4 regions of the Ruegeria sp. BJ6 genome follow, and region 4 is predicted to be linked to each of the others. Evidence: riboswitches for the same ligand, from Rfam matches in the RefSeq annotation. Region 4 holds a riboswitch; each other region holds the start of a gene.
What was found. A riboswitch is a leader RNA that binds a small molecule or an ion and turns the genes downstream of it on or off. The one in region 4 is predicted to bind cobalamin.
Positions count from the first base shown of each region.

Region 1: linked by a shared signal. The riboswitch ahead of ACR0D6_RS05510 (CbtB domain-containing protein) and the one ahead of ACR0D6_RS21580 (hypothetical protein) in region 4 are both predicted to bind cobalamin.
Region 2: linked by a shared signal. The riboswitch ahead of ACR0D6_RS05580 (DUF1636 family protein) and the one ahead of ACR0D6_RS21580 (hypothetical protein) in region 4 are both predicted to bind cobalamin.
Region 3: linked by a shared signal. The riboswitch ahead of ACR0D6_RS17415 (DUF1636 family protein) and the one ahead of ACR0D6_RS21580 (hypothetical protein) in region 4 are both predicted to bind cobalamin.

Region 1 is NZ_JBQFSG010000002.1:54,704-60,280, reverse strand. It holds gene cobM (precorrin-4 C(11)-methyltransferase) at 1-574, shown strand, start outside; gene ACR0D6_RS05525 (cobyrinic acid a,c-diamide synthase CobB) at 561-1,883, shown strand; gene cobA (uroporphyrinogen-III C-methyltransferase) at 1,880-2,608, shown strand; gene cobF (precorrin-6A synthase (deacetylating)) at 2,601-3,344, shown strand; cobalamin riboswitch at 3,388-3,595, shown strand; gene ACR0D6_RS05510 (CbtB domain-containing protein) at 3,632-3,802, shown strand; gene ACR0D6_RS05505 (CbtA family protein) at 3,807-4,505, shown strand; gene ACR0D6_RS05500 (hypothetical protein) at 4,570-5,064, shown strand; gene ACR0D6_RS05495 (DUF1636 family protein) at 5,052-5,387, opposite strand; gene ACR0D6_RS05490 (DUF302 domain-containing protein) at 5,557-5,577, shown strand, end outside.
Region 2 is NZ_JBQFSG010000002.1:67,154-72,730, reverse strand. It holds gene ACR0D6_RS05590 (NAD(P)-dependent oxidoreductase) at 1-580, opposite strand, end outside; gene ACR0D6_RS05585 (LysR substrate-binding domain-containing protein) at 702-1,586, shown strand; cobalamin riboswitch at 1,659-1,879, shown strand; gene ACR0D6_RS05580 (DUF1636 family protein) at 1,974-2,354, shown strand; gene cobW (cobalamin biosynthesis protein CobW) at 2,351-3,406, shown strand; gene cobN (cobaltochelatase subunit CobN) at 3,413-5,577, shown strand, end outside.
Region 3 is NZ_JBQFSG010000009.1:130,379-135,955, reverse strand. It holds gene ACR0D6_RS17440 (ABC transporter ATP-binding protein) at 1-49, opposite strand, end outside; gene ACR0D6_RS17435 (Rrf2 family transcriptional regulator) at 444-848, opposite strand; gene ACR0D6_RS17430 (GTP-binding protein) at 953-2,164, shown strand; gene ACR0D6_RS17425 (DUF1826 domain-containing protein) at 2,161-2,796, shown strand; gene ACR0D6_RS17420 (DUF6525 family protein) at 2,793-3,065, shown strand; cobalamin riboswitch at 3,231-3,438, shown strand; gene ACR0D6_RS17415 (DUF1636 family protein) at 3,610-3,897, shown strand; gene ACR0D6_RS17410 (ABC transporter ATP-binding protein) at 3,894-4,679, shown strand; gene ACR0D6_RS17405 (ABC transporter substrate-binding protein) at 4,698-5,577, shown strand, end outside.
Region 4 is NZ_JBQFSG010000016.1:8,049-13,625, reverse strand. It holds gene nudC (NAD(+) diphosphatase) at 1-141, opposite strand, end outside; RNA gene ffs (signal recognition particle sRNA small type) at 308-406, shown strand; gene ACR0D6_RS21590 (alpha/beta hydrolase family protein) at 479-1,336, opposite strand; gene ACR0D6_RS21585 (TetR/AcrR family transcriptional regulator) at 1,422-1,985, shown strand; cobalamin riboswitch at 2,003-2,208, shown strand; gene ACR0D6_RS21580 (hypothetical protein) at 2,297-2,704, shown strand; gene ACR0D6_RS21575 (protein-tyrosine phosphatase family protein) at 2,722-3,225, opposite strand; gene ACR0D6_RS21570 (DNA polymerase III subunit gamma/tau) at 3,393-5,156, shown strand; gene ACR0D6_RS21565 (TauD/TfdA dioxygenase family protein) at 5,252-5,577, shown strand, end outside.

The DNA of each region.
Region 1 (5,577 bases), on a different contig from region 4:
GGATGTCGCGCGGCTGCATTCGGGCGACCTGTCGGTCTGGTCGGCTATGGGTGAACAGATCAGGCGGCTGAAAGAGATGGGGATTCCCGTCAGCGTGACCCCCGGCGTGCCTTCCTTTGCAGCGGCGGCAGCCTCGCTGGGCACCGAACTGACCCTGCCCGGATTGGCGCAGTCGGTGGTTCTGACCCGGACACCCGGTCGCGCGTCCTCGATGCCCGAAGGTGAAACGTTGGAGAACTTTGCCCGTACCGGTGCGACCCTGGCCATCCACCTGTCGATCGGGAATCTGGACAAGGTGATCGCCGATCTGACGCCTGCCTATGGCACGGATTGCCCGGTGGCCGTTGTGTATCGCGCCAGTTGGCCGGATGAGCGGATCATTCGCGCCACATTGGCCACACTGAAAGAGGCGCTGGACGAGAGCATCTCTCGCACCGCCTTGATCATGGTGGGACCAGCACTGGCTGGCGAAGGGTTCGACGAAAGCTGCCTGTATTCAAAGGATTATGACCGCCGCTATCGCCCGCAAAGCGCTGACAGCCAGTGGTCGAGCTGGAGCCATGGTGATGACTAACCCGCCGGGCCTTCTAATCTCTGCGCCCTCTTCCGGCACCGGCAAGACCACCGTCATGCTGGGCCTGCTGCGGGCGCTGGCCGAAGACGGCCTGACCGTGCAGCCCTTCAAAAGCGGCCCGGATTACATCGACCCGGCCTTTCACCGGGCGGCTGCGGGGCGGGCCTCGTTTAATCTGGATAGTTGGGCGATGGATGAGCCCCTGCTGAACGCAATTTCGGCGCAGGCCGAAGGGGCGGACATTGTTGTGGCCGAGGGCTCGATGGGTTTGTTTGACGGCGTTGCCAAGCCTGGAGAGTTGGGGCACGGCTCCAGCGCCGAAACCGCGCAGCGGATGGGCTGGCCGGTGGTGCTGGTGCTGGATGTGGGCGGTCAGGCGCAATCAGCGGCGGCGACCGCGCTTGGGTTTCGGATGTATAACCCCGACCTGCCCTTTGCCGGTGTCATCCTGAACCGTTGTGCCAGCCCACGGCACGAACGCCTGACCCGGCTGGGGATGGAACGTGCGGGCCTGCCTGTTCTGGGCGTTCTGCCGCGCCGCGGAGATCTGACCCTGCCCGAGCGGCATCTTGGTTTGATTCAAGCCGTGGAACATCCTGATCTGGAAAGCGCGATTGTTGGATACGCCGCTTTCCTGCGCGAACATGTGAATTTGGAGGCAATCAAGCGGGCAGCTTCCTCAGGCCCCAATGGGCCATCGTCAACCGCGCTGCCGCGGCCCCCGGCTCAACGGATCGCACTGGCCCGGGATGCCGCGTTTTCCTTTACCTATCCGCACTTGCTGGAAGGCTGGCGCGCCGCCGGGGCGGAAATCCTGCCGTTTTCGCCGCTGGCGGATGAAGCTCCTGCGGCAGATGCCGATCTGGTCTGGTTGCCCGGGGGCTACCCGGAATTGCATGCGGGCACTTTGGCCTCTGCCGGGACATTTCTGACCGGGTTGCGCAAACACGCCGAGACCAAGCCCGTGCATGGCGAATGCGGAGGGTATATGGCCCTGGGTCAGGCCCTGATCGACAAGGAAGGTGTTCGGCACCAAATGGCTGGTCTGCTGGGGCTGGTTACGTCTTACGAAAAGCGCAAGTTCAACCTTGGCTATCGCAAGGCAGAGTTGCTGGTACCGATGCCCGGATTTGCGACGGGAACGGCCCTGCGAGGGCACGAGTTCCACTATTCCTCGATCGTTGAACAGCCTGACGCGCCGCTGGCACGGGTATTCGATGCAGAAGGCGCAGAAGGCCCGCAGACAGGATCGGTACGTGGCAACGTGACCGGCACATTCTTTCACCTTATCGCGGAGGCCTCAGCATGAGCGGTTTCGTTTCGTTCATCGGTTCGGGTCCCGGCGATCCTGAACTTTTGACGCTCAAGGCCGTGGACCGGATGCAAAAGGCTGACGCGGTGCTGTTTGACGACCTCAGCAGCGGCCCCATCCTGAGCCATGCGCGCGAGGATGCCGATCTGGTGGGCGTAGGCAAACGCGCGGGCCGCCCTTCGCCCAAACAGGACCATGTAAGCCGCCTGCTGGTGGATTACGCGCAAACCGGCGCACGCGTCGTTCGGTTGAAATCTGGCGATGGCGGGCTTTTCGGGCGACTGGAAGAGGAACTCGTTGCGCTGCGCGCTGCCGGGATTGAGTATGAAATCATCCCCGGCATCCCCTCCGCTGTTGCGGCGGCAGCGGCGGCGGGCATCCCGCTGACACGGCGCCTGACCGCCAGGCGGGTGCAATTCGTCACCGGCCATGATGTCAGCGGCCAGTTACCCACAGACCTGAACCTGCCCGCGCTGGCCGATCCCGATGCGACGACGGTGGTCTTCATGGGCAAACGCACTTTTCCTTTGCTGGTCGAGGCACTGCACAAGCACGGCCTGCCGCTGGATACGCCCGCATTGATGGCTGAGTCGGTTTCAACGCCTGATCAAAAGTTGCACCGCGCGACGGTTGGCGCGCTGTCCGAGCAGCTGGCGGCTGAGATCGGCACAGCCCCTGCCCTGATCCTGTACGGCCCCTTGGCAGAGTTCGACGATGTTTGACCTGACCCTGATCGGTATCGGCACCGGAAACCCCGACCATGTGACCTTTCAGGGCACAAAAGCCATTCAGGCTGCGGACCTGATTCTCATTCCCCGCAAGGGCGAGAACAAAGCCGATCTGGCCGGGCTGCGGGAAGAGATCATCGCCGCAGTGACGGACACCCCGCCACAGATCGCCTATTTCGATATCCCAAAGCGCCGCGCCGACGATGGCTATCTTCGTGGCGTGGACGAATGGCATGACGCCATTGCCCTGCGCTGGCAGGAAGCGATCTCGGCCTATCCTAACGCACGTCATGTCGCCCTACTGATCTGGGGCGACCCGTCGCTTTATGACAGTTCGCTGCGAATCGCCTCACGACTGGACCCGCAACCAGAGACCCGCGTGATCCCCGGCATTACCGCGCTACAGGCGCTGACGGCAGCCCATTCGATTCCGATCAATGATCTTGGCGCACCATACGTGGTGACCACCGGGCGGCGAATCCGCGAGGAAGGCTGGCCGGAACACGCTTCGAAAGTGGCGGTGATGCTGGATGGAGAGTGCTCGTTCCAGAGCCTTGAGATGGCCGATTATGACATCTGGTGGGGCGCTTACGTCGGGATGAAAGAGGAAATCCTGATCAAAGGTCCCTTGAATGAGGTTTGCCAGGAGATTCTGGCCAACCGCGCGATGCACAGGGCTGCGCATGGCTGGATCATGGATATCTATTTGCTGAAAAAGCGTGTGATCTGACCTAAAACGTCGCAAATGAAGATTGCGCCGCCCCGTGCATCCCGGCTAAATGGAAGGGTCTGGTCCCGCCGGAGCAATCCGGACGCTAAGAGGGAATTTGGTGCGACTTTCGTGAAAGTCAAAGCCAGAGCCGCCCCCGCGACTGTAAGCGGTGAGCCCCTGTTCAACCGGCCACTCCCGATCTTCGGGGGGAAGGCGAACAGAGGCACCGACCCGCAAGCCAGGAGACCTGCCAGGCGAGAAACTAAAAACCGGCCGTCGGGTGCGGCGGCACAGGAGGACAAGAAATGACGACAAAAACGCTTAAGGCATCCGCCGCGAATACAGGCATACTTCCCGCCATTTTCGCTGTGGTTCTGGGTCTGGGGATCGTTACCCTGGCTGGCCACGTTCAGGCATCGGCCCTGCACGACGCCGCACACGACGTGCGTCACGCAACCGGCTTTCCCTGCCACTGAGACCATGTTCAGTCGCATTCTGACCAGCGCGTTGTTCGCTGGTGCTGCAGCAGGGCTGATAGCCGCTCTGCTGCAGCTTGCGTTTGTGCAGCCGGTATTGCTGCACGCGGAACTTTATGAGTCCGGTGAACTGATTCATTTCGGCGGTGAGGCTGTTTCGGCCCATCCCGATTTGCCCGGCATGTTTTCCGACCTTCAGCGCGACGCGCTGAGCGTGATCTTCACGATGTTTATCTACACAGGGTATGCATTGGCTCTGGTCGCCCTGATGTCGGTTGCCGAAGGTCAGGGGCACGAGGTCAATGGCCGAACCGGCGTATTGTGGGGTCTTGCCGGCTTTATCGCACTTCACTTCGCTCCGGGGTTCTCACTGGCGCCTGAAGTGCCCGGGGTTGCCGCAGCCGATGTCTATGACCGGCAGATCTGGTGGTGGGCAACGGCAGCCGCCGCAGCCGTGGCCATGTGGCTGATTGCCTTTGGGGGCAATATCATCAGCTATGTGATTGCAGCGATCCTTTTGCTGGCTCCGCATGTCATCGGTGCACCTGAACCCGATGTCTTCACTGGTCCTGTACCAACCGAAATCGGCGCCCTGTTCGCCGCGCGCGCTTTCGGCATTGGTCTGGTGGCGTGGATTCTGGTCGGTGCATTTGCAGGTTATTTCTGGCAAAGCGAAAGCAAACGCGCAGAAGCTAACACCTGATTATGCATGAAGTTTGCCCGCCGGAGTATCTCCGGCGGGCGTTTCATTTTCGCAAGGAAAAGAAATGTCCCGCTCACTTTCACTTTTCGCCATTGGTCTGGTCTTTGGCGGCGGCGCCGGGTTTGTGTTGGCTGCGGCCAATGGTGTTACCTTTGATGGTCATGATCATTCAGATCCGTCTCATCACGGCGGCGCGCATGCCGAAGCTGCAGCGCATGACCATTCCAAAACCATCAGCCTGCCCGCCGGGCCAGATGCGCCGGGGCTGGAGATCGACCTGATCAAAGACCCGATGGCAGGTTGGAACCTGCATGTCCAACCGCAGAATTTCCGTTTTGCGCCGCAAAACGCCTCGTCTGATGACAGGCCGGGCGAAGGTCACGCGCATGTCTATATCAACGGAGCCAAACTGGCGCGCCTTTATGGGAACTGGATGCACATCCCGGAGTTGCCGAAAGGCGAGGTCGAGGTCGAGGTGTCGTTGAACGCCAACAGCCACAGCCCTCTGGCAGTGGATGACGCGCCGGTCAGTGCCAAATTGACGATTCAGGTGGACTGAAGCGCCGGAATTCGCGCGCGCAGACACAATCGAAGCCGCCCGCAAGGCCGGGCGTCTTCAATCCAGCCCATGGGGCTGTTCAGATAAGTTTGGCACGTTGCAGCAATATCATCCGCATCAGCCTGCACATCGATCCCGGAAAATACATATGAGGCCATGCCTTCCCCCTGTAACGCAAGCGCTGCGGGTTCTTCGCAACTGCTGAAGCAGGCGTGTTCACCAAGCTGAACGTGATCCTCCAACCCAACGCGCACCAACGCCGCGCGCACAGCCAGCCATTCGGCGTCACGATCCCGCGCCCCGGCACAGCTGCTGCAGATCATCAGCCTCATCCGCTCTGAACTCATCCCGCCCTCGTCCATACTATTACTGTTACTGCGGCTTTCGCTGGCGGTGTGCAAGCACTCAACCCGCAAATACACACGGGAATGTGAGCGCGTACAAAGCGGAATTCTGGCATCAAGTCCCCGTGAAGACACCGGAGGGCGAAAAATGAAACCACACTGGGTAGCA
Region 2 (5,577 bases), on a different contig from region 4:
CCATGCCGGCCGCTTTTGCAGTGACCAGCGCCTCGGCGCAGGTGATCAGGTTGGCGGTCGCCAGATAGTTGGTCAAAACCTTAAGGACGGAAGCAGAGCCCAGATCGCCGGTATGCAGGATACGGCGGCCCATCGTGGTCAGAAATGGCAAAATTTGTTCGAACGTCGCGCGATCACAGCCTGCGAATATCGAGATATTGCCGGTCGCCGCCCGATGGCACCCCCCCGAGACCGGGCAATCCACTGCCGCACCGCCGCGCTCGATAACCATGGCGCCTAGGCGTTTCGCTTCGGCCTCGTCCGTGGTGGACATCTCCATCCAGATCTTGCCTTCTTTCACCTCGGGCAACATCTGCTGCATGACTGCGTCCGAAGCCGAAGGCGACGGCAGACAGGTTATGACCGCGTCACAGTCGCGCATCAACTGCGCTGGATTGTCCGCCGCTTTCGCGCCACGAGCAACAAATTCGTCGACCAGATCCCTGTTCAGATCATGAACGGTGAGGTCAACCCCATTGCGCAACAGCGAACCCGAAAGCTTGCCGCCCACGTTTCCCAAACCTATGAAGCCAACTTTCATGCCTATTCCTCCCAGATTGGCCATTTGCGCATTCGCGATTCACACGCGGATTATCAATGCTGGATAAGGGCAACAGAAACGAATAATAACGGTCACAATCATAAAAAAATTTTGGTGATAAATGGACCGCCTCCCAAACCCAGCATGGTTGCGCAGTTTCGAATCCGCTGCGCGCCATCTGAACTTTACTGTCGCCGCGCAGGAACTGGGCCTGACACAAACAGCGGTTTCGCTGCACATAAGGTCACTTGAGGCTGAACTTGGGGAAAAACTGTTCACTCGCAATGCTCGCCGACTGGACCTGACCGAACTGGGACAGTCCTATGCGCTGACTGTCCGGCGAGCTCTGTCCGACATCGCTCTGAGTACCAACAGTCTGTTTGGACCGGCGACCCGGCAAAGCCTGACCATCAGGGCGGCCATTTCAACCGCCACCTATTGGATTGCAGCCGAGTTGCCTGAGTTCTGTCGCCAATTCCCTGATATTCCCGTGCGCCTTGTGTCCCATATCTGGAATGACAGCGTTGCTCCGGGGGACGTGGATGTAGAAATTCGGTTGGGATATGGCGACTGGCCCGGTGTGATCGCCGAAAAGCTCTGCTCTGAAACCATTGTGCCTGTCTGTCGTGCTGGCGACCCGCTCCCCGGGCTCAAAGACCTGCGAAACGGACCTCTGGTTCATATTCTGGGATATGAAGACAATTGGGCTAGATATTTCGAAGCCAATGGCCTCTCCGTTGCCGAAAATTCGGCCCGTCATTCTGTGGACACGACGGTGGCCGCGCTGCAACTGGTGATGGCAGGCGCTGGGTATGCCACCGTTCTAACCCGGTTTGCCCGCAACGCCATCGCGCAGGGCGCACCGCTGCAGTTGGTGGGGCCGCCGATTCCATTTGCCCAGTCGCATTACCTGATCCGCGCGACAACGGGATCGCAGCCGTCCACTCCTGCGCGGCTGTTTGAGGCTTGGTTGCAGGAGCGTTTGGCAACCCATGACGCTGACTGACTGCCTCAAGTCGCTTTTCGGATGCGGCGTGTCACAAGGGCGCCAGTACGCTTGACAAGCCCCCTGCCCGTGCCGCATGTCGCATGCGTTGGTGTCCATTTTTGAATGGATGAAAAGGGAATGCGTCAGCGGTTTTCCGTCAAACGCAGCCGCCCCCGCGACCGTGACCGGAGAGGGTGCCCAAAGCCACTGGCCCGCAAGGCCGGGAAGGCGGGACATCTGCCAGAGGATCCAGACAAACCGGGCCTCTGACATCCGCAAGCCGGGAGACCTGCCAGCAGCCGTAGATGTAACCGGGCGGGGTGTTCCGGTGCCGGGTCCATGTCGCGATACGTGGCCCGCATGAAACCCCGTCCCCCGCGAAGAGGATTTGGGGGGATGAGAGACATGACCGAGACCGCGCCAGTCGAGCTGCTGGTCTGCACCACGTGCCGTCGTGGGCTGCCTATCGAGGACGACGCGCAGCGCCCCGGCACCTTGCTGCACAAGGCGCTGGAACAGGCCGAGTTGCCGGACGGAGTAAACCTGAAAGCTGTGGAATGTCTGTCGAACTGCGATCAGGGCTGTTCGATCGTGCTGCGCGGCGGCCCGTCCCGCTGGACCTTTGTCTACGAAAACCTGAACGAAACCGACCACGTCGAAACCATCGTCGAAGGCGCCACCAAATACCTTGAGACCGAAGACGGTCTGGTGAAATGGCGCGAACGTCCTGAACACTTCCGCAAAAACTGTGCGGCCCGCATTCCCCCGATTGGAGCCCTGAAATGAGCAACCTCGAAAAACTCCCCGTCACTGTGATCACCGGCTTTCTGGGCTCGGGCAAGACCACGCTGGTGCGCCACCTGATGCAGAACCCGCAGGGCAAGCGTCTGGCCGTTGTGGTCAATGAATTCGGCGATGTCGGCGTCGATGGCGACATCCTGAAATCCTGCGCCATCCCCGATTGCCCGGCGGAGAACATCATGGAACTGGCCAACGGCTGCATCTGCTGCACCGTGGCTGATGATTTCATCCCGACCATCGAGGCATTGATGGCGCTGGAGCCGCGCCCTGACCACATCCTGATCGAGACCTCCGGCCTCGCGCTGCCCAAGCCGCTGCTGAAGGCGTTCGACTGGCCGGATATCCGCTCGAAAATCACCGTGGACGGCGTGATTGCTCTGGCCGACGCCGAAGCCGTGGCTGCCGGTCGCTTCGCGCCGAATGTCGAGGCTGTGGATGCCCAGCGCTTGGCCGATGACTCAATTGACCACGAAACGCCGCTGTCCGAAGTGTTCGAAGATCAGATTTCGTGTGCCGACATTATCCTGCTGACCAAACCCGATCTGGCCGGTCCCGAGGGTGTGGCCAAAGCGAAAGAGATCATCGCCGCCGAAGCCCCGCGCCCTCTGCCCGTCGTCGAGGTGGCCGAAGGAGCCGTTGACGTGCGCGTCGTATTGGGACTTGAGGCCGCCGCCGAGGATGACATGGACGCCCGTCCGTCGCATCACGACGGTCATCACGACCATGAACATGACGATTTCGAAAGCATCATCGTTGAGCTGCCTGAACAGACCGACCCGGCGGAACTGGTCGCCAATATTGAACGTCTGGCCAACGAGCTGAACATCTTGCGCGTCAAAGGTTATGCTGCGGTTCAGGGTAAACCGATGCGCCTGCTGGTGCAGGCCGTTGGCGCGCGCGTGCGTCACCAGTATGACCGCCCGTGGGAACCCGGTGAAGAGCGTCGCTCGCGTCTGGTGGTCATCGCCGAGCATGACGACATCAAAGAGGCCCAAATCCGCGATATCCTCGTGGGTGTTGCCGAGGCCGCCGAGTAACCGCACATGCACGTCGTCTTCCGCGAAAGCCACGGGTTAGAAGAAACCGAGACCCCGACCGATCTGGGCCAGAGCCCGGCGGATCTGGTGGTGCTGTCCTTTTCGGACAGCGACCTTGGCGCTTTCGCGGCAGGCTGGCATCGCGGTGGCGGGCCCGAGGGGCGGATGCCGACGATGCGGCTGGCCAACCTGACGGCACTTAAGCATCCACTGTCGGTCGATACATATGTCGAACAGACGCTGGAAGGTGCGAAAGGTATCCTGATCCGCCTGATCGGTGGTGTACCCTACTGGTCCTATGGGGTGCAGCAGGTGCTGGCACTGGCGCAGGCCAAGGGCATTGCTCTGGCCGTGTTGCCCGCGGACGGACGCGAGGATACACGGCTGGACGAGTATTCCACCCTGCCCGTCTCAACCCTGCGGCGGCTGGCGCATCTGTGTGACACGGGCGGCGAGGTCGCAGCGCAGGCCGCGCTGGCCCAGATGGCGCTGGCGGCGGGATTGTACGCCGGTCCGGTGATGGGTGCCAAGACCCTGCCGGAATGCGGTGTTTGGTGCCCGAATCGCGGCGTGATACCGGTGGACAAGGCCTTCTCGGGTGATGCGAAACGCATCCTGGTGACGTTCTACCGGGCCTATCTGACCTCGGCCGACACGGCCCCGGTTGCCGCCCTGATCCACCGCCTCCGCGCACGCGGGTTCGACGCCGTGGGTCTGTTTGCGCCTTCACTGAAAGCTCCGCTTGCTGCCGATTGGCTGCGCGAACAGGTCGTGGCTCTGGCCCCGTCTGCGATCATCAACGCCACTTCATTCTCAGGCAAAAGCGCGTCGGGAACGTCGCCTCTGGACGCTGCCAACGTGCCGGTGTTTCAGGTTGCTCTGGCCACCTCACGTCGCAAAGCATGGGCCGAGGCGGAACGGGGGCTGTCGCCGGCCGACCTTGCCATGCATGTGGTTCTGCCTGAGGTGGACGGGCGTATTTCGGCTGGTATCGCTTCGTTCAAGGAACCGGGTAAGCGCGACCCGCACCTGGAATATTCCCGTTTCGCCCACCGGGCCGAACCGGACCGGATCAAAGCGATCATCGACCGTGTGGCCGGCTGGCTGAAACTGCACGACAAACCCAAGGTCGATCAGGTCCCGGCGCTGGTGCTATCCACCTACCCCGGCAAGGACTGGCAGATGGCCCACGCCGTGGGTCTGGACGCGTTGGCGTCGGCTGAGGCGATGTTGTCCGATCTGCAGAGCGAAGGCTATGACACCGCGCCGGTCGAGCCTATTACCGAAACCTTGTTGGACGCACGGATTTCGTGGCCGGTGGCGGAGTTTCAGATTGCATTGGCAGAATTGCCAAAAACTCTGCGCGCAGATCTGCAAACCGTCTGGGGCAATCCCGAAGACGACCCGAACTTTATCGATGGCGCCTTCCATTTCACCGCCCTGCGTCGTGGCAAGGCGCTGGTCGCGCTGCAGCCTGAACGCGGCACGCCGGAGCTGCGTGATGATGATTACCATGACCTCTCGCGTACGCCGCGCCACAGCTATGTCGCCTTCTACCTGTGGCTGCGCAAAGGGTTGGGCGTGGATGCGCTAATCCATATCGGCGCGCATGGAACACTGGAATGGCTGCCCGGCAAATCGGTCGCTCTATCGGCGGAATGCTGGCCCGAGGCGCTGATCCGCGATCTGCCGGTGATCTACCCCTTCATCGTCAATGACCCCGGCGAGGCCGCGCAGGCGAAACGCCGGATCGGAGCAGTCACGCTGGGTCATATACCGCCCCCGATGAAGGAAAGCGGCACGCCCGACCGAATGGTGCGGCTAGAATCGCTGTTGGATGAATTCTCAAACGCCGACGGGCTGGACCCAAAGCGCCGCGACCGATTGCAGGCTGATATCCGGGACGAGGCACAAGCCATCGGATTGGAAAGCGATTTGGGCCTCGATAAGGCCACCTGCACCGCCGAGGCGATCACCCGCATTGACCGCTTTGTCTGTGACATCAAAGAAAGCCAGTTCGGCGATGGGCTGCATGTTTTTGGCCGCGTGCCCGAGCTGTCGGGCAATTTCGATCCTGCCCCCTCTGCCCATGCTGAACGCGCCGCTCTGCTGGACGCGCTGGCTGGCAAACGGATCGAGGCTGGCCCCTCGGGCTCGCCCTATCGCGGTCG
Region 3 (5,577 bases), on a different contig from region 4:
TTTGCTTGCGACCGGTTGCCAACCAAATAGATTTGTAAAACTGGATCATTCGAACCGTCCTTCCCCCAACAAGCGCTCTGATTATTAATGACAAGTGCTATTTTTTGTGCGCTTTGAGTAACTTGAACCAATATGTTCGAATGGGTTGTTTAAATCTATGGCAGGCCAATAATCTCAACCGCGCCGTGCAACCGTCGTGCCGTCCGGCAATATTCCAGGGTGAGCGACGTGTGTGTCTGAAAGATATCCTTCGACCAATACGAGCGCTAGGCTGCCATTTCTGGTGCCTTTGCCGTGGGTGCCGCTGTTGACCTCCGCATCATCGCTGGTGTTCTGGCTGTTTGATTTGCCTTACGGGCCGAGGCGGTTCTGAAGGTGCAGACACCCTTGCCGACCACGCTTTCTAGTTGCAATGGCAGCTTGCTGCGAAAGTTGATTGGGGGCTATCTGCCCCTGACTTCGGAGATCGTGGTCTCACTAAGACGGCTGATCAGGCTTTGCTCGATTTCCGTCATGATACTTGAAACGCGGCGGTGCAGGGCATGTTCCACTGAACATTCCGGAGCGTGATCTTCATTGCCGGACGCGATCAGGCTTTCGTCCAGCGCAAGATACACATCTGCAAGGGTAATGCTGTCTGGTTCGCGTGCCAGACGCCATCCACCTGAGTGGCCTTTTTCCGAGGTCAACAGGCCTGCGTCACGGAGACGTCCCAAGACACGGCGTACTACCACCGGGTTCGTCCCGGAATGCTCGGCGATGTCTGCCGAGGTTCTCACACGATCCGGATCTCCGGCCATGTGGCTTAGCGTGTGCAGGGCGAGGGACAGGCGACTATTGCGCTTCATTTGTGTTTCTTCTCCAAGCGGGCGTCACACGTAACAATGACTGTTGCATTCGTCTAGTAACTATGAGAGTTACATGACTCTCGAGGCACCCTTCGGAGCAACCCATGTCAGATACTCGTCTTCCTGTCACCGTCCTTTCCGGCTTTCTTGGCGCGGGCAAGACCATGCTATTGAACCGCGTCCTGAACAATCGCGAAGGGCGGCGGGTCGCGGTCATTGTCAATGACATGTCCGAAGTGAACATCGACGCTGATCTAGTGCGGGCCGATACCGAACTTAGCCGGCCGGATGAAACGCTGGTTGAGATGTCGAATGGCTGCATCTGTTGCACTCTTCGTGATGATTTGTTGGACGAAGTTCGCCGTTTGGCTGCAGAAGGCCGATTTGATTATTTGCTGATTGAATCCACCGGTATCTCCGAACCCTTGCCGGTTGCAGCTACGTTCGACTTCAGGGATGAATTCGGCAACAGCTTGTCTGACGTGGCACGGCTGGACACGATGGTGACAGTTGTTGATGCGGTAAATCTCCTTAACGATTATTCCTCTCATGATTTCCTGCGGGATCGGGGCGAAACGATGGGCGAGGAAGACGAACGCACACTCGTCCATCTGCTCACGGATCAAATCGAATTCGCTGATGTGGTGGTTTTGAACAAAGTCAACGATGCGGGGGCGGATAAGGTCGACGCAGCGCGCAAGATCATCCGCAGCCTGAATGCGGATGCCGAGATTATTGAGACAAATCACTCCTTAGTCGCCGCCGAGAAAATTCTCGACACCGGCCTCTTTGATTTTGAACAAGCTCATGAGCATCCGATGTGGGCCAAGGAGCTGTACGGTTTTGCCGATCATGTGCCAGAGACCGAGGAATATGGCGTCACCTCATATGTATACCGGGCACGGCTTCCGTTTGTTCCCGAGCGCATTTTGAAAGTCCTCAATGGTGATTCGCCGGGGGTGATCCGGGCCAAAGGGCACTTTTGGATCTCGACACGACCCGACTGGGTAGCTGAGTTTTCGCTGGCCGGGGCGCTGTCCAGTGTAAAACCGCTGGGCACCTGGTGGGCGTCGGTACCGGAGGAGCGGCGCCCTACACACGACAGTGCGAAAGCCTACATGCAGGCCCACTGGCAAGAACCCTGGGGTGATCGTCGTCAGGAAATCGTCTTCATCGGAGCGGGCATTGACTGGCCGGCTTTGAAGGCGCGATTGGATGCCTGTCTTGTTCCTGCAGCTGCAGCCATGGGGCCCGACACATTGCCCGACTATCCGGACCCGTTTCCAATCTGGCGGCGGGTGGAGGATGCCGCATGAACTTTGCCAAAACGCTGGAAAAAGACGCGGCCATTGGCGTCGCGGTCGCGGAAAACCTATCGTCATTCGCCACGTTTCTTCAACCCGGATGCGCTGCTGCGATCTGGCGGAGGCAAGCACCTGCTGACGTCCAAAGCTGGCTGAACGAGCTTGATCCAGAGGTTCTGCCACGCGGTCGGATCATTTTAACTCCGCATGAGGTCAGGTCTGCACTGGCGAATCTCTGTGACGCGTCTGGATTGCCTGACACTCCGGAAAGAGAGTGGCTTCAGGATGATATCGTTTCCCTCGCTGACATGTTCTCGCATCTGATGAATGCAAGGTTCCTGCGACTGCGATTGGATGTTGTGACCACTAACGCCTGTCGTAGATTTCATATCGATGCGATTACCGCGCGGTTGGTTTGCACTTATCGCGGTACCGGAACACAGTACGGCATTTCGCAGGATGGAACGGATCCAGCACATGTGTTCACGGTTGAAACCGGTGCTCCAATTCTCTTGCGGGGGACGCTGTGGCCCGAACAGCCATCGTCAGGGCTGTTGCATCGCTCGCCGCCGATTGAGGGTACAGGTCAGACCCGGCTTGTCTTGGTGCTGGACCCCGTGTTCGACCCGGACGACGAAGCATGAGCCGGAATCTCGGGCAATGCAGTCTACGACGCAAGCGGCGTTCCGATGATCCAATGGCTGCATTTGACGGCTTGCCGGCGCCGTTGAGGCGTTGGTTGTCCGAAGCAGCCTTGCCATGGTCCCCCACATCCGCGCGACGCATTTGGTCAAAGTCGCGGGCCCGCGGTCTCACGGCGGAGGAAACACTTCGGTCCCTAAGCGAAGCCGAAGCCAGAACGCTTGCCCGTGACCGGCAATCCACCGTTTTCAAACTCATGTCCCGAACGTGAAGGAGAACTCATGTCTCATTCATCACGGCCTGTTGTTGTTAAACATGCGGCTTTTGGCACCGCTCGATCGATGGCTTTCATGGAACCGGTTTGACGACGCCGAACGCAAAAGATGCAATTGATAGGTTTTGACTCAGGTCCCGATTGACAAGGCATCCGGTCTAAGACAATCAGGGTACAGATGGTTCCCCATGGTACGCCCAGGGGATGAAAAGGGAATACGGTGCGGTCCGCCTGTCGGTGCCAAGTCCGTAACTGCCCCCGCAACTGTAAGCGGTGAGCGACGCCAAACAACCACTGGCCAATAGGGCCGGGAAGGATGGCCAAGCGACGATCCGCAAGTCAGGAGACCTGCCATCGCATGTTTAACCAACCCGGGGCGGGGCGTCCTGGAAGGAGGCTTTGATGGCACGTCTGACACGTGTTTACATGATCGGCACCTTCTGTCCGCGCTTGGCTTTAAGCGGAGCGGACAATGCCGGAAACACCTGACCATTTCCTTCTGATCTGCTCGACCTGTCGCGGCGCACTGTCTGTTGGGGCCATGCGCAATACGCTGACCGGTAAGCTGCCCACGGGATTCGCTATCCGCACAGTTGCCTGTATGGCCGGTTGCGCGCAGCCAACAACTGTCGGATTTCAGGCCGTCGGTAAAGCTCAGTATCTGTTCGGTGACATTGAAAGCGAGGAAGACATCGAAGCGCTGGCCAAATTTGCGCAGCAATACCACGACAGCCCAGATGGCTGGACCAATGCCTCCGACCGGCCTGGTCCACTTTTTACAAAAACCCTTTCACGTTTGCCTGGGATCCAATTGGAGGAGCCATCATGACGACCTCGACCTTTCTGGTTGCGCGGGACCTCGAATACTATGCGCTCAACGGTGATGTCCTGCTGCAGGACGCCTCGTTTGAGTTGGACGAGGGCGCGATACTGGCAATTGCCGGTCCGAATGGGGCTGGAAAAACAACGCTTTTGAACCTGCTGTGCGGGACGGCTGAGATCGTGCTGGGCGACGTTCTGGTCAAGGGGCGCTGCCTGAAACAGATGCCCGCCAAAGACCGGGCCCGGATGATCGCCGTTGTCAGTCAGCAAGAGCTTCCCGATGGCAGGCTTTTGTTACGGGATTACGTCGCGATGGGTCAGATTCCGATCTGGGCCGACCGTTCGGCTGCAGAACACGCTGAAGAACTGGACAGGGTACTGAACCTGACCGGCCTGAATGCATTGGCAGACAAACGAATGGCAATGCTGTCCGGGGGCGAGCGGCAACGCGCCCATATAGCCCGGGCTTTGGCGCAGAACCCATCACTTCTTTTTCTGGACGAACCCACCAACCATCTGGACCCGGATGCCAAGGGGAGGATGCTGTCGCTGGTCGCCGAACTGGGCATCACGGTGGTGATGATCGTCCACGATCTGGTGATGATCCCCGAATTTGCCACCCATGTGGCGCTGATGAAATCCACGCGGCTTACGGGATTTGGCCCCGTGGCCGATGTACTGACCCCGGAACGGGTCCGCGACACGTTTGGCGTCGATTACCTGTGCTTTCACCACGAAGGCCGCATCATCCCAGCGCTGGATATCCGAAGAACAACAGTCTCAACCTAAACCAAGGAGCATTCCCGAATGAAACACATCTGGTCCGTGGCGCTGGTCACAGCCATGGCAGGCGCCGCGTCCGCGCAGGAGGTCAGCGTCGACAACTGTGGCGAGCCGCTGGTGTTCGAAACTCAGCCCGAACGGCTGGTCGTACATGACATGAACATGACCGACATGGCCTTTGCGCTGGGTCTGCAGGAGAAGATCGTCGGTCTGACCGGCATCACCGGCTGGTACAAGACCAGCCCGGAATTCGACAAGTTGCGCGGAGACATCCCGGAACTGGCGCCGAAATACCCGACGGTCGAAAATCTTGTTGCGGTCGAACCTGACCTGTTCTTCGCTGGCTGGTATTACGGCATGAAGCCGGGCGGCGACGTCACGCCGGACACGCTGGAGCCCTTTGGTATCAAGACCATGATCCTGACAGAAAGTTGCGTGCATCTGGACAAGGACCGCCCGGAGGCCAGCATGGGCCTGCTGTTCGACGACGTTCTGCGGCTGGGCAAAGTCATGCATGTCGAGGACGAGGCTGAGGCGTTGGTCACAGGCTGGAAGGAAGAGCTGAACGCGCTTGAAGCTCAGACCGCAGACCTGCCCAAACCGCGCGTCTTCTTGCTGGACGGTCCGGCGGATGCGCCCTTTACCGCGGGCAAATTCGCCATCCCTGACGCGATGATCGCCGCCTCTGGTGGTGAGAATGTCACGCATGACATGGACACCAGCTGGGGCCGTACCTCGTGGGAGGCGGTGGCCGCTGCAAATCCGGAATTTCTGGTGCTGCTGGATTATCAAACTGGAAACGGGGCTGCGGACACGTTCAAGTTTCTTCAAGAACATCCGGTGATGTCCCAGACCGACGCCGTGAAGAACGAGCGCTGGATTGGCCTGCGGTACGAAGAGCTGA
Region 4 (5,577 bases):
CAAAACCTTACCGCGCCACAGCAGCAGGCATTGCGCATCCGGATGCGCAACGGCATTGGCCATCGCCTGTGGATCATTACGAATATGCGCCGCCCGATCCAGACCCGATCCGCCGAATGTTACCTGCTCTGCGCGTTTCATGCCCGCCCTCATTTGTTACGGGCAAATGGCTGCCACGGCTGGCCCGGCGGCGCAATGCCCGTTCTAATGTCAAAAGACCTCTTATACGCCTTGGCGCGGTTTCATAAGCTAATTAGGTTTGACGTCGGCGGGTTGCCATTTTCCGATCTGTTGCCTATATCGGCTGCGAGAGGTTGGCGCGGGCGAGCGCCTCGCCAACCTGGTCAGGTCCGGAAGGAAGCAGCCACAACGAGTCCCGCTTGGGTCGATGTCCAGCCTCTCACCTTTTCCCGCTACAATCGTGATCCCAGGAACGGCTCTAGTCTGACCGTTTGCGCCTGTAACAGTGGCCGATTGTTCACGCCATCAGCTTTGGCCAGACAGCTGCATTCCGGCGGGCGAATGCCCCCAGATGCCCGACGTCTTCAAGCCCGAAGTCAACAGGATTCAATTCGTGCCTTTGCGCTGCGGGGCCATAGACATCGGCCAGACGCCAGACACATTTCGGCGGAATCACCTGATCGTCGGTAAATGCAAACATCTCCACCTGAGCGTCCGAACGGCCCCAATCCGCTGCTGGCAGGCCCTGCCCCGCTTCGGGCAAATAGCTTTGCCGCGAGGTGCACCATTTCCGCCACTGCCAATAGACCAGCGGCGGCAAATCCGCGCCAAACCCGATCATCCGCCCGGGAAGATACCCCATCAAGCGAACCAGCAAGGGCGCGTGACCAAACCAGAACAGCCGCGCCAGCCCCTGATAGGGCCAGGGGTGATCACTGTGATGCACCAGACCCGAGCAGACGCAGATCATCCGGTCGATCTCTTCAATACCGGGTTGCACCGGCCCAAGCATCCCGCCAACGGAATGCCCTATGACCCACAGTTTCGCGTCCGGGAACCTGCGCCGCATCTCGTTTCGTGCAGCGGGCATATCGATCAGGGCCCAGTCTGCCATGGTCACCGTGGACGCCTTTAGTGGGCCTGTCTGCGAATGGCCGAAATCACGATAGTCATAGGTCAGGCAGGCCATTTCCTTTTCCGCTGCCAGCCATCGGGCAAAATGCTTGTAATAGTCTCTGGGTACACCCGTCGCGCCGTTTAGAACGACCACCACTGAAGGTTCAGATGCCGGTGCATACAGGCGGGCTGACAGCTCCGCGCCGCCCGATGGAAACCTGAAATCTTCGACTGCTACCGAGTTCTGGCTGTCCAACATCTCACACTCCGACGATCACTGGACCAATCGGTCCATTCAGTTCGTTCTGGACCAATCGGTCTAATCTCGTCAATATACAATTCAAATGACCGAACGTCCGCTTCCGACCAAAGATCGCCTGATCCGCACCGCTGCCGAGCTGTTCCAGCGTTCGGGTTATCACGGCGTTGGTTTGTCCGAATTGCTTATGGCTGCGAATGCGCCCAAGGGTTCGCTTTATCATCACTTTCCGAACGGAAAGTCCGATCTGGCGCTTGCTGCCGCGACATGGGCGTCGGATGGCATGCTGCGCCTGATCGCAGCCTCGTTTGAGCCCGCCGGGAACTTTCGAGAAGGTGTTGAGATCCTGTGCCACAAGATCGCGAAACTTTTCGATAAGTCAGGGCATTGGGACACCTGCCCCATCTCGGCAACGCTGTTCGAAGGGCCTGAGAACACCGAATTTCGCGAGCACGCCTATCATCTGTACGAAGGCTGGATGACCGAAGTGAAAGACCACGCAAGGCGTCTGAACGCACCAGACCCCGACCTTCAGGCAGATGCCCTGTTCATCCTGCTGCAGGGCGGATGGCAACTGGCGCGCGCCCGGCAGAATTCGGACGTACTGCGCGGACTTCCAAAGATGATGCGGTTCGACGAATTCCGTTGACCCGGGCGCTTCCGTGCGGGTAGCACTTGCGTGATGGTTTCCGTGCCGAATCTTCGGACGGGATGAAAAGGGAACACGGTGCGGTTCAATTGAACCAATGCCGCGACTGCCCCCGCAACTGTAGGCGGAGAGCAATGCCGAAATGCCACTGGCCAAATGGCCGGGAAGGTCGGCAAAGCAATGACCCGCAAGTCAGGAGACCTGCCATCGAAACTGTAACTCGAATTCGGGCGGGGTGTCCGTAATGGGTTTGACGCACAGCGCCGTCTTTCCCCTGATCAACGCCCCATCCGTCGCGCGGAGGGCGCATTATGATTTTGAAAACCGAGACACACGTGCTTTCAGCCACGGTCTGCCAACGTACCGGCGAACCCTGCCCGGCGCTGTTGCACATGGCAAACACTCTTACCAGGGCCGTCACACAGGCTCGCCGGGCGACTTCGGACGGCTTCGAGATCGAGGGTAACACTGAACTTGCACATTGCCCTGGCGGCTGTACGGCGCGGTTTCACGCATATGGGAGCCGGATTCGCGTGTACTGCGATGTGGATGAAGCAACTGAAACCGCTCAGCTGGACCGCTATGCGGATGTCCTGTTGAACCCGGCCTCAACGTCCCTGCCGTCCGGTTGGATCACCAATCCACCTTGCGCGATTCTTGAGGCGACGCCTCGAACAACAAACGCCGCCACCTGCGGTCCGACACACGCTTCGGCTTAGGTCACCGCAAGTAACTGTCAGTGCTGCGCGTGCGCCTGCGCGGGCTTTGTAGCCCAGTCCAACTGCCCTTCGGTCTCGACCGCGCAAGGGCGCACGGCGCGCAGGCGGCTCAGCGCCTTTGCCGGTGTTTCGCCGCACTCTACCATCAATCGCAGGGCAACCATGCCCGAGCGGCCGCACCCGCCTTTGCAATGCACCAGCACGCGCCCGCCACCCGACAACGCCTGCCGGGCAGAGGCGCTGACGTCACGCCACCGCGCGCGAATTTCAGCAGGCGGCGCCCCAAAATCCTCGACCGGGAGATGCACCCAGCGGCTGGCGCGGCTTTGAATGTCAGTGCCAAAATGCCGCGCGCCCTCCTGAATCATCTCAACTTCGGTGGTCATCGAGATCACAAGACCCGGCTGCCAGTCGGCAATCGTGTTCAGATCTTCGGAATATCTTCCGCCACGCCCCGGCAGCGGGGAAATGGCCAGCGTTCCGCCGCCGACCTGCAAGGCGTATATCACCAGTTCAGACATTTAACTCCCCCCAAACAGGCCCTGCCAGTCATGGCCGTCCGGTTACCCACAGCTGTAATTTACCCCGCATCGGGCATTATCCAAATTAATTTCGCAACGACCCGCTGTGGACGCGGGCGGCAGGGGGCTCTACGCTGCGGCTTCAGTACGAATCCGCCAGAGCAGACATGACCGACACCGCATCCACGGCCTATCAGGTCCTTGCCCGAAAATACCGCCCCGAAACCTTTGCCGATCTTGTCGGTCAGGACGCGATGGTGCGGACACTGAAAAACGCCTTCGAAGCCGACCGGATTGCGCAGGCTTTTATCATGACCGGTATTCGGGGCACCGGCAAAACCACCACCGCACGGATCATCGCCAAGGGGATGAACTGCATCGGCCCGGATGGTGAAGGCGGTCCTACGACAGAACCCTGTGGCAAATGTGAACACTGCACCGCCATCATGGAAGGCCGCCATGTCGATGTCATGGAGATGGACGCGGCCAGCCGCACCGGCGTCAACGATATTCGCGAGATCATCGACTCCGTCCGCTACCGCGCCGCCAGCGCGCGCTATAAAATCTACATCATCGACGAAGTGCACATGCTGTCGACCAGCGCCTTCAACGCGCTGCTCAAGACCCTTGAGGAACCACCCGAGCACGTAAAGTTCATCTTCGCCACCACCGAGATTCGCAAGGTTCCGGTGACGGTGCTGTCCCGCTGCCAGCGCTTTGATCTGCGCAGGATCGAGCCTGAGGACATGCTTGGCCTGCTGCGCAGGATCGCCAGCGCCGAAAGCGCGGAAATCGCCGAAGACGCGCTGGCCCTGATCACCCGCGCCGCGGAAGGTTCCGCCCGTGACGCGACATCGCTGCTGGATCAGGCGATTTCTCATGGGGCGGGGGAAACCTCGGCCGATCAGGTGCGCGCGATGCTGGGGCTGGCGGACAGAGGGCGCGTACTGGACCTGACAGACATGATCCTGCGCGGCGACGCGGCAGGGGCACTGACCGAACTGGGCGCGCAATATGCCGAAGGGGCCGACCCGCTGGCGGTGCTGCGCGATCTGGCCGAAATCACCCATTGGATATCAGTGGTCAAAATCACGCCGGACGCCGCCGAAGACCCGACCGTTTCACCGGACGAGCGTGCCCGCGGCCAGCAGATGGCGCAGGCCTTGCCGATGCGCGTACTGACCCGGATGTGGCAAATGCTGTTGAAGGCGCTGGAAGAGGTGGCAGCCGCACCTAACGCCATGATGGCGGCGGAAATGGCAGTTATCCGTCTGACGCATGTGGCCGATCTGCCCAGCCCTGAGGAACTGATCCGGCGTCTTCAGGACACGCCCCCTCCGCCTTCGGGCGGCCCGGGCGGCGGCGTCCCGGTAAACGGCAACAGTGCTGCCGTCACAAATGCGGGTGTCGTTGCCGCACCTGCCCATGTGTCGCCACCGCGCGGAAACGGTGGTGCGCCAACTGCTGCGCTGGCGCAGGAACTGCAGGCAGCCCTTGCCCGTTATCCGACCTTTGAGCATGTGGTCGAACTGATCCGCTCGAACCGCGATGTAAAACTGTTGGTGGAGGTTGAAAGCGGTGTGCGACTGGTATCATACCAACCGGGCCGGATCGAATTCACGCCAACCGAACAGGCCCCGACGGATCTGGCGCAACGGTTGGGTTCATCCCTGCAGCGCTGGACGGGGAACAGATGGGCGGTGTCCGTCGCCTCGAACGGCGACGCACCGACGATTGCCGAATTGCGCGACGCCGCAGAACTCGCCCTGAAGGCCGAAGCCGGAGAACATCCGATGGTTCAGGCTGTGTTGGCACAGTTCCCCAAGGCACGCATCACCAAAATCCAGACGGTTGAGCAACTGGCCGCCAAGGTCGAGACCGAAGCCCTGCCCGAGGTCGAAGATGAGTGGGATCCCTTCGAAGAAGACTGACGCGTCTTGCACACATCTGCAGCGATGTCGCAAACCGGCTTGAAACCCGGGCCTGCGCCTCTCACTCTGACCAAAACCCTGCGAGTTTGAGTGACATGAGAACAACCCCGCTGCATCAAAGGTTTGGACTGACTATCCACGACGTGGATTTGCGCGAAGTGACGGAAAGTCACCTCTATCCCGAGATCCGCGCAGCGTTCGAGGCGCATTCCCTACTACTGTTCCCCGGCCAGTCGATCTCCGATTCGGATCACACGCGCCTTGGCGCATTGTTTGGCCCACTGGAAAATCGCGAAGCCATGGCCGCGGGACGGGATCTGGAGTTTCAGGTCTCGGAACTGTCCAACCAGACCGACAAAGGAATGCGGGCCCGGGACGATCTGCGGCTTCTGGATCTGCAGGCCAACATGTTGTGGCACAC